2 regions of the Paenarthrobacter sp. NPDC090522 genome follow, and region 1 is predicted to be linked to the other one. Evidence: predicted binding sites of a transcription regulator. Region 1 holds the regulator's gene; the other holds the start of a gene.

Region 1 (9,697 bases):
GCCAGCCGTCATTGTGGCTAAAGGGACGCTTTCCTGACCCGAAGGATCCTGAAGGACTTGGAGGTGCTTTCACGGGACACCGTGAAGGACGTGTCCAATTCGGCAGCCAGCCATCGCTGCAGGGAGTCCGAGCCCAGGTTCTTCTGGACCACCAACCAGGCGTTGCCACCCGGCGCCAGCCTGGGCAGCCAGGTCAGCAGGAGTGAGTGAAGTTCGTCCTTGCCGATCCGGATGGGCGGGTTGGACCAGATGGTGGAAAACTCGACGTCGGCAGCTACCTCGTCGGGAAGGCTCGCCTTCACATTGCCGAGCCCGAGCGATGCTGCGTTCTCGTTGGTCAGCGCGATGCAGCGTTCGTTGACGTCCACGGCGTAGACCTGCGCCGACGGGGCCATCAGACCCATCGTCAACGCAATCGGACCCCAACCGCAGCCGATATCCAGCAGGTTCCCGCGGGGCGAAGGCGGCGGCACGTCCGAGAGCAGGATCGCTGTTCCCTTGTCTATGCCGTCCGGACTGAAAATCCCGGAGGAGGTCTGCAGATGCCGGGTAGCTCCGGCCAGTTCCACCGTCAAAGCCTTACGAGTGAAGGGACCGGCGGGTTGGGCGCTGAAATAGTGTGCAGACTCCATAATTTGCCAGATTAGTTGGCGATCGGCGCCTTGGGAAACTGCAGCCCGGAAGGGTCAGTTTGACACGGGATGCTACCGTGGAAGGCATGTTCTTGATCTTTGAGTAATCAGCCCATGGCTCTGCCCGCGATGCAGGACCGCGCTGCCGAATCACTTTCCGTGACCAGCGCCGCCCATTCCGCCCGGCAGGTTCCCCGGCTCGGTCCGCGTCCCCTTCCGGGGTTCGGGCGCTCAGAAGATCACGTCACCATCCGACCCCATGCTCCGTCGACCCGGCCTGGCTGCTTGCAGGCCTGACCGGCCTTGTGTGGGTGCGACCGGACAGCACGGACAGTCTTCAGCCGGACCGGACCTCTGCGCGGATCCGACCGCCACCACCCACCAGCCAGGCCAGCCGGACGCCATCCGGCTGCCGGCCACGCTCCAGGAGGCCCTTTTGGCCCAAGCACGTCAGCCCAGCGCGAATACCGACGCGCCGCACAGCAAACAGCATTATTCTGGAATTGCCGAACAGTCTAAGGAGACCATGACCACCCAGAAGCACTCCGGATCCGATTCCGACGCCCAGGACATGAGTCCTGAAGAGATCCAGGCCGTCATCGACCGGATTTTGTCCAAGGATGTCCCAGCGCAGGCATCCGGGGATCCTGACGCCAAGGGCGTTCTTGGCAAGGCCCAAGCGATCTCCACGCTTGACCAGGAGCACAGCATTTTCGACGGCGAGCAGGAAGACCTTGCTGAACGCCGCGCGCTCCGCCGGACGGCAGGCCTTTCCACGGAACTCGAGGATGTCACCGAGGTTGAGTACCGGCAGTTGCGCCTTGAACGAGTGGTCCTCGCAGGCCTCTGGACCGAGGGCACCTTGGCCGATGCCGAGAATTCCCTGCGGGAGCTCGCGGCGCTTGCTGAAACCGCCGGTTCGGAAGTCCTGGATGGGCTGGTCCAGCGCCGGACCAAGCCTGACCCTGGAACCTTCCTGGGGTCCGGCAAGGCCCAGGAGCTCAAGGCAATCGTCGCCTCCACCGGAGCCGACACGGTGGTTGTGGACACCGAGCTTTCGCCGTCCCAGCGGCGTGGCCTGGAGGACATCGTGAAGGTTAAGGTTGTTGACCGCACCACGTTGATCCTGGATATCTTCGCCCAGCATGCAAAGAGCCGTGAGGGCAAGGCCCAAGTGGAACTGGCCCAGCTGGAATACCTGCTCCCCAGGCTCCGCGGCTGGGGTGACTCCATGTCCCGCCAGGCCGGTGGGCAGGTGGGTGGCGCAGGCGCCGGCATGGGTTCCCGTGGTCCCGGTGAAACCAAGATCGAACTCGACCGCCGCCGCATCCGTACCCGGATGGCCAAGCTGCGTCGGGAGATCGCCGCGATGAAGCCGGCGCGCGAGACCAAGCGGGCCAACCGCCGTCGTCATGCCGTTCCTTCCGTCGCGATCGCCGGCTACACCAACGCCGGCAAGTCCTCACTGCTCAACCGCCTGACGGATGCCGGTGTCCTGGTGGAGAACGCGCTGTTCGCCACGTTGGATCCCACGGTCCGCAAGGCCCAAACGCCTGACGGTATCGGTTACACCTTGGCCGACACCGTGGGGTTCGTCCGCTCACTGCCCACACAGTTGGTTGAGGCATTCCGTTCAACGCTCGAGGAAGTGGCGGATTCGGACCTGATCCTGCACGTCGTCGATGCCTCGCACCCTGATCCCGAAGGTCAGATTGCGGCTGTGCGGACAGTCTTCAGCGAAGTCGATGCCCGGAAGGTTCCGGAAATCATCGTCTTGAACAAGGTGGACGTGGCGGATCCGTTCGTCGTTGAGCGCCTCAGGCAGAAGGAACCGCGCCACGCCGTCGTTTCGACCCGCACGGGGGAGGGAATTGCCGAACTCCTGGAGACCATCAGCCAGTCGATCCCGCGGCCGGGCGTCCGGCTGGAGGTGCTCATTCCCTACAACCGCGGCGAGCTGATCAACAAGCTGCATAACTCCGACGCCGAAATCCTTAGCCTTGAGCACGAGGAAGACGGCACGCGCGTGGTGGCGATGGTCCGCGAGGGCCTGGCCGCCGAGCTGGAGTCGTTCGTCAGCAATGGTTGAGAAGGTGGCGGCGGAACCCGCTGCGTCGGTGGGGGAGAAGTTCACCCTCGAGCTGTTGGACAAGGCTGTTGCAGGCATGGGCGGCCAAAGCCGCACTGGCCAGCATGAAATGGCCAAGCACGTTGCCCGGGCCATCGAGTCCGGGGAACACCTGCTGGTCCAGGCGGGAACGGGAACGGGTAAGTCGTTGGCTTACCTGATCCCGTTGATCGCCCATTCCATGGACAGCAACAAGCCCACGCTGGTGTCCACCGCCACCCTGGCCCTCCAGACGCAGATCGTGGGGAGGGACCTTCCCCGTCTGCTGGAGACCATCAACCCGGCCCTGGAACGGCCAGTGAATGTGGCGCTCGTCAAGGGCCGGGCCAACTACGTGTGCCTGCAAAAGCTCGAGGGCGGGTTTCCCAGCGAAGAACCCTCCGAGGGACAGCTTTTCTCCCTCGGAGAGGACACCAGCGTGCCGCACTTCGCCGCATCGCTGGGCGGGCCGTCGTCGCAACTGGGCAAGGAAGTAGTGCGGCTGCGCGAGTGGGCGGAGAAGACCGCCACGGGCGACCGCGACGAACTGATGCCGGGTGTGACAGACCGTGCATGGCGCCAGGTTTCAGTTACCTCGATGGAATGCCTGGGGGCGCAGAAGTGTCCCCTGGCGGAGGAGTGCTTCAGCGAGCAGGCACGCGCCCGGGCGGCGGAAGCCGATGTGGTGGTCACCAACCACGCGATGCTCGCCGTGAGCGCCTTTGAGGGACTGGCAGTCCTTCCGGAGTATGACGTGGTGGTGGTGGACGAAGCCCACGAACTCCAGGACCGGGTCACGGGAGCCGTGTCCGGCCAGTTGTCCGTGGCCATGATCCATGCTGCGGCCTCAAGCGCACGCAAGCACACGGCCATCACCGTCGATGCCCTGAACGCGGCCGCGGACAGGTTGGACATGGCCCTTGTTGGTGTTCCAAGCGGCTTGGTGCCCAACGGCCTCAACGACGAACAACTTGATTGCCTGGACCAGCTCCGGGACGCCACCAGGGCCGCCCTGTCCGATTCGAAAACGGATTCGTCGAACGCCGTGGACGGTGGACGCCAGTTGGCCCGTTCGCGGCTCATGCTCATTCTGGAACTATCGGAGCGGTTGCTGGCCGCGAAGGAAAATCGTGAAGTGGTGTGGTTCTCCAGGAACAGCACTTTCGATCCCCAGCAGGGCTACTCGCCGCCTGACGAAACAGCTCCCGCACTCATTAATATTGCTCCCCTGAGCGTGGCCGGACGCCTCCGGGAAGGGCTGTTTGCGGGCCACACGGTGGTTCTGACGTCCGCCACGCTGGCCATCGGGTCGGCGTTCGAGCCGGCCGCGGGCGGGCTGGGCCTGCTGGGGGACGGAGCTCCCAGCTGGACAGGCTTGGACGTGGGATCGCCCTTTGACTATCCGAAGCAGGGCGTCCTCTACGTGGCGAAGCACTTGCCCAAGCCCGGACGCGGCACCTCGCCCGAAGCCCTCGACGAGCTTGAGGACCTCATCCGTGCCTCCGGCGGCGGAGCGTTGTGCCTGTTTTCGTCCCGGCGGGCAGCCGAGGAAGCCGCGGAAGCCATGCGGCTGCGGCTCGATGTGGACATCCTGTGCCAAGGAGAATCCACCATGGCAGCGCTGGTGAAACAGTTCGCTGACGAACCCGATACGTGCCTTTTCGGCACCATGTCCCTGTGGCAGGGGGTGGACGTGCCGGGTGGCTCGTGCCGCCTGGTGGTCATTGACAGGATCCCCTTCCCACGGCCCGATGATCCCCTGATGACGGCAAGGTCGCGTGCTGTGGCTCAGTCCGGTGGAAACGGGTTCATGGCCGTCTCGGCGACCCATGCCGCAATCCGCCTGGCGCAGGGAGCAGGCCGGTTGATCCGGTCTACGGGAGACAAGGGCGTGGTGGCGATACTCGACTCGAGGCTTTCCACCGAAAGGTACGGCGGCTTCCTGCGGGCTGCCTTGCCGCCCTTCTGGGCCACGACCGACCGGAAGACCGTCCAGGGCGCCTTGCAAAGGCTGGCCCGGAGCGGGCGATAAGACGATTCTTCAGGGGTGCCCGCCACCGCTGGCGCGGGCACCCCTGAAGCAGTGTGTGCCGACGCGGGTCTTCGAACAGACCTTCTGGAGGATGGCCCTTAAAGGGAGCGCAACACCGACACGACTTTGCCCATGATGGTGGCTTGATCGCCGAGGATGGGCTCGTACTGGGTGTTCTGGGGGAGGAGCCAAGTGTGGCCGTCGCGTTGGCGGAATGTCTTGACCGTGGCCTCGTCGTCCAGGAGGGCTGCCACGATATCGCCGTTGATGGCGTCATTCTGCCGGCGGACAACAACCCAGTCGCCATCGCAGATGGCGGCGTCGATCATGGAATCACCGGCGACCTTCAGCATGAAGAGTTCGCCATGGCCCACCAATTGCCGCGGGAGGGGCAGGACGTCCTCCACGGTCTGGTCGGCCAGGATCGGGCCACCGGCAGCGATGCGGCCCACCAGGGGAACCATCGCGGTGTCGCTGGCACTTGCCAGCTCGGTGACGGCGAGGCCGCCGGTACTGCGCAACGTTGCGGGGGCTTCCACTCCCGGGATGGTGGCACCACCGTCAAGGGTCAGTGGCATGAGGACTTCCATGGCGCGAGGACGCTTGGGGTCCCTCCTGAGGTAGCCGAGTTTTTCCAGCTGGGACAACTGGTGGGTGACGCTCGAGAGGCTGGCCAATCCCACCGTATCCCCGATTTCGCGCATGCTGGGCGGGTAGCCGTTGTCATTGACGGAGCGCTGGATGGTCTCGAGGATCTTCTTCTGACGGACAGTCAGGCTTTTGGGACTTTTGGTGGGCTGTTGGCTCCGCAGGGGTGCCCCGCCGCCTGTGGCCTTCGCTGCCATGTTCGCCATTGCCCTTCCGTTCCGCCCGGCGGCGTTCTGAGTGCTGCCGGGATGTGGGTCAAAAATGTCAGACCCTCCTGATGCACTGCTTTTGTGCCTGTTTCTTCCCTCAAACGTAGGCCAGGCACCAGCGTTTATCAAACATTTGTTCTAGCGAGTCTCGACACCGTTCGTTGATAAGTGCTAAAAATGTCATAGCAAGGTTCGAATATGTGTTCTAGTAATCCGGATCGAAGCCGAGATGTTCGAAGGAAGTGTTCGAATATCGCGGCGAGACCAACGAACACAAGGTATTGGCAGCAGGGTCCTGGTTCCCCGGGACCAGGCAATCGCTCAGAAGGGCTCAGCTCATGTCCGCAGTCACAACGTTCCACGAGTTCCGCAACGCGCCGGTACCCACCCGCATCCGGCTCACCCGGCGCGGGCGGATCGTTTTCTTTGGCATCCCGGCCATGTTGCTCGTGGCCGCGCTGCTCACGTTTGCGGGCTTCCTGAACTCGCCGGCCAAGGCCTCGGATTCCCCGTCGCAACTGCAACCGCCAGTCGCCGTCAGTGTCACCGTGCAGCCCGGTCAGTCCCTGTGGGGCATTGCAGGGGCTGCCGCACCCGAGCGTGACCCGCGGGACGTCATCACGGAGATCATCCAGCTGAATGATCTCCGTGGCGGACGCATCACCCCCGGTCAGCAATTGTTTGTTCCTGCCAAGTAGTCCATACGGACGGTGGCGCGGATCCTCTCCGGCGTCACAGTTACAGGGCACTCACCGGCGCACCTTAAACTGGTGGGGTGACTGACCAGCTTGAGCGACTCGACCGACTTCCCCTCCGGACCAACCTGCGTGGACTGAGCCCCTACGGCGCACCGCAGCTTGACGTTCCGATTCTGCTCAACGTCAACGAGAACACCCATGGAGTGCCCGCCGATGTCCAGGCCGCGATCACCGAAGCCGTGGCCGCAGCGGCCACCGGACTGAACCGTTACCCCGACCGCGAGTTCACTGAATTGCGGGAGGCGTTGGCGGAATTCCTGGGCCACGGCCTCAGTCCTGCGAACATCTGGGCTGCCAACGGATCCAACGAGGTTCTCCAGCAGATCCTCCAGGCTTTCGGTGGTCCCGGCCGCAAGGCCCTTGGGTTCCCTCCCACGTATTCCATGTACCCCCTCCTGGCCAGCGGCACGGACACTGAGTACGTCCGTGGTGTTCGTGGCGGGGATTTCAGTTTGGACGCCGCGTCTGCCGCCGCGCAGGTGGCTGAGGCGGGCGCAAATATCGTCTTCCTGTGCTCGCCCAACAACCCCACCGGAACGGGTCTTGGCTTGGACGTCGTGGAGGCTGTCTATGAAGCAGGAGAGGCCAGCCAGGCGATCGTGATCGTGGACGAGGCTTACCACGAATTCGCCCACGACAACACTCCCAGTGCCCTGACCTTGCTGCCGGGCCGGGAACGGCTCATTGTTTCCCGCACCATGAGCAAGGCTTTCGCACTTGCCGGTGCGCGGTTGGGCTACATGGCTGCGGCGCCCGAGGTCACCGATGCCATCCGCCTGGTCCGGCTGCCGTACCACCTCTCGGCGGTAACGCAGGCGACCGCCCTGGCAGCCCTGCAGCACCGCGAGGCCCTGATGGCCGACGTCGAGGACATCAAGGTCCAGCGTGACCGCATCGTCACTGAATTGCTGCGGATGGGCCTCAAGCCGGCGGCCTCGGACTCCAATTACGTGTTCTTTGGTGGCTTGGAGAACCCGCAAGTCATCTGGCAGGGCCTGCTGGATGCTGGAGTACTGATCCGCGATGTTGGGATCCCCGGGCACTTGCGTGTCACTGCCGGTACCGAACAGGAGACCACAGCGTTCCTGGAAGCTCTTGAAGCGCTGCTGGCCGGCGAGGCCGGTGTTGCTCCACGGCTCGGTTAAGAAGCCACCCACTTAGACTTGTCCCTAGATCCATTTCCCTTTTCGTGTTAAGGACGTTCCCCAGATGAGCGAAACCGGCGCCACGCCGTCCGCTGCCCGTACCGCGCGCATGGAGCGCACCACCAGTGAGTCTTCTGTCCTGGTGGAGATCAACCTGGACGGTTCGGGTGTCTCGGACATCAGCACCTCGGTCCCGTTCTACGACCACATGCTGACTGCGCTGTGCAAGCACTCCTTGATCGACATGACGGTCAAGGCCACGGGGGACACCCACATCGACGCCCACCACACCGTTGAAGACGTGGCCATCACCTTCGGCGAGGTCCTGCGGACGGCGTTGGGAAACAAAGCCGGTATCCGTCGCTTCGGCGAGGCCACCGTTCCCCTGGATGAGGCTTTGGCCCACGCAGTTGTGGACGTTTCCGGCCGCCCCTACCTGGTGCACGGCGGGGAGCCCGCCGGACAGGAGTACCACCTGATCGGGGGACACTTCACTGGTTCACTGACGCGGCACGTCTTCGAAGCCATCACGCTGCACGCAGGTATCTGCCTGCACATGAATGTTCTGGCAGGACGCGACCCCCACCACATTGTGGAGGCACAGTTCAAGGCATTCGCCCGGGCGCTCCGCGCGGCCGTTGAATCCGATCCCCGCGTGGAGGGTATTCCGTCCACCAAGGGAGCACTATGAGCAACCAGATCCTCAAAGACGGTGCGGTGACTGACGCATCGGCTTCCGCAAAGCCCGAATCGCCCGAGGGCAAGCCCACGGTTACGGTGCTGGATTACGGCTCGGGAAATGTGCGTTCGGCGGTGCGGGCACTGGAGCGCGCAGGCGCCCACGTCGTGTTGAGCGCCAAGCCGGAAGACGTGCTGAACGCTGACGGACTGGTGGTTCCCGGGGTCGGTGCGTTCGAGACTGTCATGAAGGAGCTCAAGGCCGTTGATGGCATCCGCATGATCGGGCGCCGCGTTGCCGGAGGCCGGCCGGTCCTCGCCATTTGTGTTGGCCTTCAGGTGATGTTCGAGGCCGGAGTGGAGCACGGTACCGAATCCGAAGGAATGGCCGAATGGCCAGGCAAGGTAGAGCTCCTGCCCGCTCCCGTGGTTCCGCACATGGGGTGGAACACCGTGGACGTTCCGGAGGGGTCCAAGCTCTTCGCCGGAGTGGAGGACGAGCGTTTCTACTTTGTGCACTCCTACGGCGTTCAGGAATGGAACTTCGACGTTGTCCAGCCCCGGATGGCTCCGCCCATGGTGACGTGGTCCGAGCACGGAGCCCGTTTCATCGCCGCGGTGGAAAACGGCCCGCTGTGCGCTACGCAATTCCACCCGGAGAAATCGGGTGATGCCGGTGCCAGGCTGCTGCGCAACTGGGTGGACGGCCTCCGGAAACCTGAAGGCGCCGCCTGAATGTGGTCCGTAGTGCTCATGGGGCTCGCCGGCCTCCTGGTAGGTGGGGGCATCTCCTTCCACCAGCAGAAAAAGCCCCTCTGGGTTTCCATTTCCTTCTACGTGCTGGCCGGGATGTCCCTCCTGGCCGCCTACCTCCTGACGCTTCCGGGCAAGTAACCCGGCGTTCCCATCAACTGCAAGGACACACATGACCACGCCCGCACAGTCCGTTCTGGAACTTCTTCCCGCCGTCGACATTGTTGACGGCCAGGCGGTCCGCCTCCTCCAAGGAGAGGCGGGCTCGGAAACGAGCTATGGCACGCCCCTTGAAGCAGCCCTGAACTGGCAGGAAGCCGGCGCTGAGTGGGTGCACATGGTGGACCTCGACGCCGCCTTCGGCCGGGGCAACAACGCAGACCTGATCAGCGACGTGGTTTCCCAGCTCAACGTGAAGGTGGAGCTGTCCGGCGGGCTTCGCGACGATGAGTCGCTGGAACGCGCCCTGGCCCTCGGCGTAGCCCGGGTGAACCTCGGTACGGCTGCGTTGGAAAACCCGGAATGGACCCGCCGTGCCATCGAGCGCTTCGGCGACAAGATCGCCGTCGGTCTTGACGTCCGCGGAACCACGCTGGCCGGCCGCGGTTGGACCAAGGAGGGCGGCGATCTCTGGGAGGTCCTGGCCCGTCTTGAGGACGCCGGCTGCGCCCGTTACGTGGTCACCGACGTGACCAAGGATGGCACGCTGCAGGGACCCAACGTCGAACTGCTCCG
Region 2 (9,697 bases), 270 kb from region 1:
CCGCGTTCCGCCGGTCACCGAGGACCGGTCGCCGCCGGACTCCCGGATCACCGGAGCGGACTCACCTGTAATGGTGGATTCGTCCACGCTCGCCAGGCCTTCGATGATCTCTCCGTCCGAAGGGATGACATCGCCGGCCTCGCACACCACCGTGTCGTTGAGCCGGAGTTCGGTTCCTGGAACTTCCCTGATGGTGCCGTCCGCTGAACGGACCTTGGCCATGACGCCCTCCCGGCTGGCGCGCAGGCTGTCCGCCTGGGCCTTTCCGCGTCCTTCGGCGATGGCCTCGGACAACGTGCCGAACAGCACGGTCAGCCACAACCACAGCGTGATGGCGATGCTGAAGACCGCGGGCTGCGCCACGCAGATCAGTGTGCAGAGTGCCGCGCCCACCCACACGGTAAACATGACCGGTGAATGCAGCATCCGGCGCGGGGCCAGTTTCCGGAAGGCTACGGGCAGGGCCTCGCGTACTGCCGTGAGCGTGAGCCTGGCGGGCGCTTTGGTGTGGTGTTTGTGTTCGCCGGGAGTTCCCAGCGGGTTGCCGTCGGCAAGTGTAGCCGTGGCGGCTTCCGTCAATGACTTGGTCATGCGACGAGTCCTTCTGCGAGGGGGCCCAGGGCCAGGGCCGGGAAGTAGCTGAGCGCGGTGAGGATGACGGTGACTGCCATCAGGAGGGACCCGAACAGCAGACCGTGCGTTGGTACGGTTCCCGACGACGCGGGCACGTGGTGTTGCCTTGCCAAGGAACCGGCGAGCGCCAGGACCAGGGCGATGGGCAGGAAGCGTCCGAACAGCATGGCCAGGCCCAGCATGGTGGACAGGTAGGGTCCGGAACTCGTGATGCCGCCGAACGCGGAGCCGTTGTTATTGGCACCAGAGGTGAAGGCGTACAGGACTTCGCTGAACTGGTGCGGGCCGGAGGCCGGGGCGTTGGCCGTGATTCCGGGCAGGAGGACGGTGATGGCTGCGAAGACCAGGACCAGCGTGGGCGTGACCAAAATATAGAGGGCCGCCAGCTTCATTTCGCGTGGGCCGATCTTCTTGCCCAGGAACTCTGGTGTCCGGCCCACCATCAGTCCGGCGATGAACACGGCGATGATGGCCAGCATGAGCATGCCGTAGAGTCCTGAGCCGGTGCCGCCGGGAGCCACCTCGCCGAGCATCATGTTGACCATGGCCACACCTCCGGCCAAGGGTGGCAGCGAGTCGTGTGCGGCGTTGACTGCACCCGTGGAGGTCAGGGTGGTGGAGGCGGCGAACAAAGCGCTCGACGCCGGTCCAAGACGCTGTTCGAAACCCTCGCCCAGGCCGCCGGCAGCCGCCGTCGCGGTCCCCTGCCCTGCAGCAACCGCAGCGCCCATGAGCAGCGTGGAACCCAGCCACAGGGTGCCCATGACGCCCGCAACGGTGAATCCCTGGCGCTGGTCACCCACCATCCGTCCATAGGTGTACGGCAGGGCAGACGGAATGAGCAGGATCAGGAACACCTGGAACAGGCTGGTGAAGGCGTTCGGGTTTTCGAAGGGGTGGGCTGAGTTGGCATTGAAATAGCCGCCACCGTTGGTCCCCAGGACCTTGATGGCCTCTTGTGAGGCTATGGGACCACCGGGGATGGTTTGGCTGACACCCATGGCCGCGTTGGTGACATCAGTGGACCAGAAGTTCTGCACCACGCCGCCAAGCACCAGCACCACCGCACCGATGGTGGCCAAAGGCAGGAGGAGCCGGAAGGTGGTCCGGGCCAGGTCTACCCAGAAGTTGCCGAGTTTGTCCGTGCGGGTTCGGGTGATGCCCCTGATGAGGGCGGCAACCACAACGATGCCCACGGCCGCGGACAGGAAGTTTTGTACCGCCAGGAGGCACATCTGGACGAAGATCCCCACTGTGGACTCGGGGACGTAGGTTTGCCAGTTGGTGTTCGTCACGAAGGAAATCGCGGTGTCCATGGCCACCCACGGATCCACGGGAGTTGCGGGCCCCGTTCCCGGGATGATGCCTTGGAGCCGCTGCAACAGGAAGACCGCCAGGATGGACACCGCGGAGAACACCAGGACGCTGCGCAGGTACACAGACCATCCTTGTTCGGCGGTGCGGTCCACTCCGGCCAGGCGATAGAAGATGTTCTCTGCGCGCGAGGACGTGGTCCCGGCGAGCACCCGTTCGATGTAGATGCCAAGGGGCTTATGCAGCAGGACCAGGACCACCAACAGCACGGCAACCTGGGTCAGGAAGGAGAGGGTATTGAAGACCAACCCGGATCACCACTTTTCCGGATTGACCAAGACAGCTACCAGGTACCCCAGGAGCAACAGTCCGGCCACGAGCAGGCCGATCCAGATCACAGCGTCGATGGTCACCGGCCACTCACCGGCCCGTCCTTGTCGATCATCCGGCCCAATAGATGGGCAACCCACATCACGGTTCCCATGGACACCACGAGAATCCCCACAACAGCCAGGTCGGCCACTGGAACGTCCTTTCATCAAGTCCCGTTTGCGGGACAGATGAAAGTCAACTCCTCAAAAACCGGCCAATTGCCGTTCCTAACGGTTCCTTAACGCGGCAGGCGCAGATCTTGACGCGTTCTTAACGCCCAGCACCCAACTGGGTCGCAGTTAAGCGCGTTCTGACGGTTCAAAACGCGCTTAACTGCGACCCAGTTGGGTGGGGTGGCTACTTCTTGTGCACCAGGTAGATGGCGCCGGTAGTGACGTCTTCTTCGAGGGCTTCGAGGGTGCGGCCGCGGGTTTCCGGGACCTGCGTGTAGATGAAGATCAACGCCAGGATTCCCACCACGCCGAACAGGAAGAACGTTCCGGTGATGCCGACGCCGGCCACGAGCGTGGGGAAGAACAGGCCAAGGAGGGCGTTGGCGATCCAGAGGCAGAACACCGAGAGGCCAATGGCGAAGCCGCGGACATGGAGCGGGAAGATCTCGGACAGCATCACCCAAACGGCGATGTTGAGGAAGGTCTGCATGGAGCCCACGAACGCCACCACCAGGAACAGGATCACGAACGGACGGGCAGCATTGCCAACCGGCAGGACGATCGACGCGATGCCAATGAGGAAGTGGCAGATGGTGGTCAGGGTGAAGCCGAGGAGCAGCGTGGTGCGGCGGTTGACGCGCTGCATCAACGTCAGGGCGATCACACCACCCACGACGGCGATCACACCGGGCGCGATGTTTGCGATCAGGGCGGCGCTGGAATCGAAACCGGCTTCCACCAGGACGGACTGGCCGTAGTACATGATCGAGTTGATGCCGGTCAGCTGCTGGGCAACGCCCAGCCCGATGCCCACCAGGATAATGCGGAGGATCCACTTGTCCTTGAGGGCCGCCCAGGACGTTGCCTTGGAGGCTTTCTCTTCGTCCGCGAGGTGCTTGACGTCGGCCATCTCGGCTTCGGCGCGTTCCTCGGAGCGGATGGTCTTCAGGACAGCCAAAGCCTCGCGGGTGCGGCCCTTGGAGATGAGCCAACGCGGCGATTCGGGCATCCTGAGCATGCCGAAGAACAAGGCGATGGCTGGCAGGGCTGCCACGGCGAGCATGATGCGCCACACTCCGCCGAATTCACCCCAGATGTTGCCGATGATGGCGTTGACCACGAACGCGGCGAGCTGGCCGATGACGATCATGAGTTCGTTGCGCCCGGCCAGGGATCCACGGATTTCGTAGGGCGCAAGCTCCGCCAGGAAGACCGGCACAACGGTTGACGCGCCACCCACAGCCAGGCCCAGGATGATCCGGCCCAGCACCATGACTTCGAAACTTGGCGCGAAGACGCAGGCAATGGTTCCGACGAAGAACAGCGTTGCCAGGAGGATGATGGTCTTGCGGCGCCCCCAGCCGTCGGAGAGCCTTCCTCCGGCCACAGCGCCGGCTGCGGCGCCGAACAGCAGGGAACTGGTGACGATTCCTTCCGTCAGGGGCGTCAGGGCGAGATCGACCGTCATTGGCCGGAGTGCCCCGTTGATCACACCCGTGTCGTAACCAAAGAGGAGGCCGCCGAACGTGGCGACCAGAGCTACCAGGCCCAACCGCTTGCGGTGCGGGCCGTTGGTCAACGGGGGCAGGGCCGCGTTATGGGCACTCTCCCGTTGAGTTTGCGTAGCAGACATCAGGACTCCTTTGTCAGTGTGTTGCGGGTCATACTCTCCCGCTCTGACACAAGACTAACGCGCGAAAGACTTAAATGTAAGGTCAAACTAACAAATGACCTTAATTGTTCGGTTTTGTCTTCATGGCAGGATGATCCCTATGGCATCCGAGAACCAGCAGCGCCGGGCTGCGACGCAGAGTGACGTTGCACGTGAAGTCGGCGTGTCCCGCACCCTCGTCTCCTTCGCCTTCCGCGGAGCGCCCGGGGTCAGCGGCGAAACCAAGGAAGCGATCTTCGAAGCCGCGAGGCGTCTTGGTTACCGGCCCAATGCCGTAGCCGCCGACCTGGCACGCAAGCACCGTTCCGCCGTCGGGCTTTACCTCATGGACATCCGCAACGAGATCTACGCCGATATCCTCAGCGGAGTCCGGACAGCCTTGGCGCAGCAACGCAACAGGTTGATCCTGAGCGTTTCGCGATCTGCCGACGGCGAGGACCGCGGGGCGCTGGAGTCGCTGATCGAGGCCCGGGTGGGAATCATCATCGCCGCGACCCTCCTGGACCCGGACCATGACGTCCACGAGATGGCGCGAAGCGTATCGCTGGTGAGTGTGACGCGACCGGTGGAGGGCGTGGACAGCGTTTATTCGGACGATGCGTACGGCGCCCGCGTGGCCACCGAGCACCTCCTGGGACTTGGGCACACGCGGATCACCCACCTGGCAGGACCTGCCTACGACGGCCATCTGGTGCGCCGACGCGCTTATGAGCAAACCATGCGGGACGCCGGCCTGGTCCCTCAGACGGTATGCGCGGACGACTTCACCCAGGACTCCGGAGAACGCGCCGCGGCCCGGATCCTGGACCAAGCAGACCGGCCGACGGCCCTTTTTTGCCATAACGACCAACTGGCCCTCGGCGCACGGGAAGCCGCCTACGCCAGGGGTATCTCCATTCCCGGGGACCTCTCGCTGATCGGCTACGACAACTCCCGCACCGCGCGGCTGCACGGAATCGACCTCACCTCAGTGGACCTGCACGCGGTACAGCTCGGGGAGGCAGCCGGGGAGGTTGCCCTGGAGCGCCTCGCCAACCCGGACGGACCTCCCGCGGACCGGAAGTTCATGCCGCAACTGGTGCTCCGGCGCTCAACAGCCCGGCCTGCTCAAATGTGATGCAGGCACGTGGTGGCCACGCCCCAAATGGTCAATTCCGACAACGCCCCCACCCGGATGTCCGGAAACTTCGGGTTATCAGCCTGGAGCACCACCCCGGACTTCGTGACGCGCAGCCTCTTGATGGTCAACTCGCCATCAAGGACAGCGACGACGATGGAGCCGTCCTTGGGTTCCAGCGCGCGGTTGACGATCAACTCGTCGCCATCGCTGATTCCCGCACCCTCCATGGATTGGCCGGTCACGCGCACCACGAAGGTGCTGGTGACGTCCTTGATGAGGTGCTCGTTGAGGTCTATCCGGCCGTCGAAGTAGTCCTGCGCGGGCGACGGAAACCCAGCTGCCACCGGGACCGGAGCCAACAGGACCGACAAAAGAGAGAAGCCCGCATCTAGCACACGGGGGCCGACTATCACGCCCACAACACACCTTTATTCGAATATATGTTCGATAACTGAGTGTACATCGGGTGGCAGACATTGTGGCCTTCGGGCGGGCTCGCCGGGGTCGCGGCAACGCTGCCTGGGCGCTGGGAAGCTTGCGGCGGATTCGCCGCTCTCCCGCGAGTTGGCGTGCGGGATTGGCCAGCGCATCCCTCCCCATAAATTACGCTAATGAAGTGATTATTTGGAGAGGTTGGGGAATCCTGGTGATTCTGGTGTTTGCAGTATGTGGCGGTTTGGCCGGCAGCCTTTCGCACGGCAACTTGATTGCCGTAGGGGTGGGGTTTGCTGCCGGAGCGGCGGGGATCTGGTATCTGGGCAAATGGTTCAACCAGACCATGCCCAAGGAGGCCTATGAGAAGGCCGTCAATCTACGTGCCCAGGAGCTCAACCGGATGGTAGAGGTGGGAGCGTATCAATTCCCCGGCTTGGCCGCACCGCGGTCCATCGAAGAGGCGCATGCCCAAGCAGAAGAACAGTGGAAGTACGAAGCCGAGACTGCGCGACGGGGATACTTCAACCGGCACAGCCTGTTCTTCCTCCCCATGCAGTACTGGGCCTTCGTGGCAGCCTTCGCTGCCGTGGCCACCATCATCAGCGGCCTGGCTCGAGGCTGACTTCCTTCCCAGTACAAGGGATCGACCACGCAGCCCCGGCGTGGGAGACTCCCGACCATGACTACTCCCCCGAAAGCCATTGAGCACTGGTGGCCGAAGCTAACGGCCGCTACACAGGATTGGCTCATCAACAACAACGGTGACGCCGTTCGCCCGGACATCGTCGCCGAGATCGCTGCCGCGGGTGGTCCGGACGCGGCAGATCCCTGGTGGGTCACCGGGGAAATGGAGGGGTCCTACCTCCCCGACGAGGCCGTTGACTGGATCGAGGAAACAGCCAACCAGGAAGGGCCCTAGCCCACCTTGTAGCGAAGGTGCGAAACCAGCCGGGTCCCCCGCACGTCCAAGGGCTCAAGCTTCAGCTCGCCCACGCCGTCCAGCAGGCGCTCGCCGCCGCCAAGGATGACCGGAGCGACGTGGAGCCGAAGCTCGTCAATGAGGCCCGCCGCCAAGAACTGCCGGGCCGTCGACGCTCCACCGGCAATCGCCACGTTCTTCCCGCCCGCAGCCTCGCGGGCACGGGCCAGCACCGATTCGATGGGGTCGTTCACGAAGTGGAACGTCGTGCCGCCCTCCATGACCAAGGGCTCGTGGGCGTGGGAGGTCAGCACGAAGACCGGAGCATGGTACGGCGGCTCCTCACCCCACCAGCCCCGCCAATCGGCCGGCCATACCCCTTCGTCAGGACCGGCGAACATGTTCCTGCCCATGATGTACGCGCCGGCTTCGAGGATCCCGGCCACTTCCGCAGCATTGGTATCGCGCTCCTGGAACTGCCAGCAGTGCAACGTCTCGCCACCGGCACCCAAGGGTTGCTCCATGGACTGGTCGGGACCGGCTACAAAGCCGTCAAGGGACACGGTGAGGTCACAGGTAACTTGGCTCATGCGCCCATCCTGCCACCGGATCAACGGAATGGTCACGGATTCAGGCCACGTTGAAGCCACCGTTGCTGTGCAGGATCTGGCCGTTGACCCATGAGCCGGCGTCGGAGAACAGGAACCGCACCAGGTTGGCCGTGTCGGCGGGTGTGCCCAGGCGTCCGGCAGGAGTCGCCCCGACCGCCCAGCCGCGAACGGCGTCGTCCATCCAGCCGGTATCGATCGGTCCCGGGTTGATCACGTTGGCGCGCACTCCCCTGTCCGCCAGTTCCACGGCGGCCGCCGTCACGATCCGGTCCAGGGCGCCTTTGCTGGCGCCGTAGGGCAGGTTGTTGACGGTGTGGTCGCTGGTCAACGCCACAATCCGCGCACCCGCAACACCGTCGGACACCGTGGGCAGCTGCTCGGCGAGCGCCTTGATGAGCAGCCACGTCGCGCGGGCGTTCACGGCAAAGTGGCGGTCCCAGCTGTCCACGGACGTGCTGAGGATACTGCTGTCCACCGACTCGCAGTGGGACATCACCAGGCCGGTCACCGGACCCAATTCCTGCCCTGCGGCAACCAGGGCCGCGGGAACAGCGGGATCGCTGAGGTCGCCCGGGACGAGTTCGACGGCGGCACCCAGTTCGCGGCATTCGGCGGCAATGGCGGCGGCATCGTCGGGTGACGCCTCGAGGCCGAGCCGGTCGTCGTAGGGCTTCCAGTGGTTGAGGACGAGGTTCCAGCCATCGCGGGCAAGGCCCGTGGCCAGCGCGGCGCCGATGGAACGACGCCTCCCTGCTCCCGTGACCACAGCTACCTGAGAAGGATGATTCATGCCTCGACCCTATTCCGTGCCGGTCCCGCGTCCTACGCTGAACCTGTCCATACCCACGAAAAGAGGGACGCCATGGCACGCGAACCGGAACCCACGTTGGAGCAACTGACCATCTTGCTTGGCACATGGGAGACCACCATTCCCAGCGCGGAGACCCAGGGCCGGACCACGTTCGAGTGGCTGGAAGGCGGCGGCTTCCTGATCCAGCGTTCAACGGTGGAACGCCCCGAGTACCCCAACGCTGTGAGCGTGATCGGGGCAACCGGTTCAGACGGGGCGTTCCAGCAGCATTACTTCGATTCGCGAGGGGTAGCGCGCATCTACGACATGACGCTCAAAGACAACGTGTGGACGCTGTTCCGGGACGGTCCGGACTGGCCGCAACGCTTCGTGGGCCGCATCAGCGACGATGGGAAGACCATCACCGCACGCTTGGAGCGCGGCACGTATCCCGGCGGACCGCTGGAGCACGACTTCGACATGGTCTACACCCGGATTACTCCACCTCATGGACAGATTCCCGGACCGGTGGGAACATAAGGGCCATAATCCGCGGAGGCATCGCCCGGCCACGTTCGGGTAACTCCAGGTCAGCTCTCGCTTGAGGGGAACGGCCATGGTTCGTCTGGGGTACGCGAACACTGGGAGTACGGGTCCGGAACCCGGCATCGATCGGTCACGCCACGGCGGCAGCCTTGAGACAGTGGACGCTGTGGTGGTGGGCTCGGGCTTCGGCGGCTCGGTGGCTGCCCTGCGCCTGGCCGAAGCCGGGCAGTCCGTGGTGCTCATGGAACGCGGCAAGCCGTATCCGCCGGGGAGTTTCGCCCGGTCGCCGTCGGAAATGGGCCGGAACTTCTGGGACCCGGACCGCGGCCTCTACGGGCTGTTCGACGCCTGGACCTTCCGCGGCACTGAAGGCTTGGTGTCCAGTGGTTTGGGCGGCGGCTCGCTCATCTACGCGAACGTGCTGCTGCGCAAGGATGAAAAGTGGTTCGTGAACGAGTCCCCCATCCCGGGCGGCGGCTACGAAAACTGGCCCTTCACCCGCGAAGACCTGGACCCCTACTACGATGCCGCCGAGGCCATGCTCCAGCCGGTCCCCTATCCGTGGAAGGACACGGCCAAGACCCTGGCGATGGAAAGCACTGCTGCGACGTTGGGCTTGTCCATCAGCCGCCCACCGATCGCCGTGACGTTCGCGCCCACCCCGGGCGGAGACCCGCGGACCAACCATCCCCTGCCCTTGCCGGAGTACGGGAGCGTCCACGGCCCCAACACCGTCCGCACCACCTGCACGCTCAGCGGCGAATGCGATATCGGCTGCAATGCGGGCGCCAAGAACACGCTGGACCACAACTACATCTCGGCGGCGGCCGCCAAAGGTGCAGATGTCCGGACGTTCCATGATGTCCGCGGCATCAGGCCCCTGCCCGGCGGCGGTTACGAAGTCCGTTACGTCGTCCATCATCCGGAGAACCAAGGCGAACTCCTCACCGAACAGATCATCCGTTGCACCCGATTGATCCTCGGGGCGGGCACGTTCGGCACCAATTTCCTGCTCCTGCGCAACCGTGGCTCGCTCCCCGCCCTGAGCGAAACCCTGGGCACCCGCTTCAGCGGCAACGGAGACCTGCTGACCTTCATCATGGACGCCAAGA

The links. The regulator LexA, encoded in region 1, represses DNA repair genes until DNA is damaged. The targets are predictions, from matches to a motif close to TCGAACANNTGTTCGA.
Region 2: ACIQT2_RS05250 (LexA family protein) is a predicted target of LexA. The motif match lies at 5,717-5,732, and genes of this name have one in related genera.

What each region holds. Positions count from the first base shown of each region.
Region 1 is NZ_JBIVXL010000003.1:34,218-43,914, reverse strand. It holds gene dapF (diaminopimelate epimerase) at 1-37, shown strand, start outside; gene ACIQT2_RS04120 (class I SAM-dependent methyltransferase) at 18-632, opposite strand; gene hflX (GTPase HflX) at 1,159-2,721, shown strand; gene ACIQT2_RS04110 (ATP-dependent DNA helicase) at 2,714-4,771, shown strand; gene lexA (transcriptional repressor LexA) at 4,870-5,616, opposite strand; gene ACIQT2_RS04100 (LysM peptidoglycan-binding domain-containing protein) at 5,967-6,326, shown strand; gene ACIQT2_RS04095 (histidinol-phosphate transaminase) at 6,404-7,531, shown strand; gene hisB (imidazoleglycerol-phosphate dehydratase HisB) at 7,596-8,222, shown strand; gene hisH (imidazole glycerol phosphate synthase subunit HisH) at 8,219-8,944, shown strand; gene ACIQT2_RS04080 (hypothetical protein) at 8,945-9,103, shown strand; gene priA (bifunctional 1-(5-phosphoribosyl)-5-((5-phosphoribosylamino)methylideneamino)imidazole-4-carboxamide isomerase/phosphoribosylanthranilate isomerase PriA) at 9,135-9,697, shown strand, end outside.
Region 2 is NZ_JBIVXL010000003.1:304,659-314,355, forward strand. It holds gene kdpB (potassium-transporting ATPase subunit KdpB) at 1-591, opposite strand, end outside; gene kdpA (potassium-transporting ATPase subunit KdpA) at 588-2,255, opposite strand; gene ACIQT2_RS05235 (potassium-transporting ATPase subunit F) at 2,262-2,360, opposite strand; gene ACIQT2_RS05240 (sugar porter family MFS transporter) at 2,677-4,125, opposite strand; gene ACIQT2_RS05245 (LacI family DNA-binding transcriptional regulator) at 4,265-5,281, shown strand; gene ACIQT2_RS05250 (LexA family protein) at 5,272-5,703, opposite strand; gene ACIQT2_RS05255 (hypothetical protein) at 5,901-6,341, shown strand; gene ACIQT2_RS05260 (hypothetical protein) at 6,399-6,638, shown strand; gene ACIQT2_RS05265 (dihydrofolate reductase family protein) at 6,635-7,228, opposite strand; gene ACIQT2_RS05270 (SDR family oxidoreductase) at 7,269-8,039, opposite strand; gene ACIQT2_RS05275 (hypothetical protein) at 8,112-8,579, shown strand; gene ACIQT2_RS05280 (GMC oxidoreductase) at 8,656-9,697, shown strand, end outside.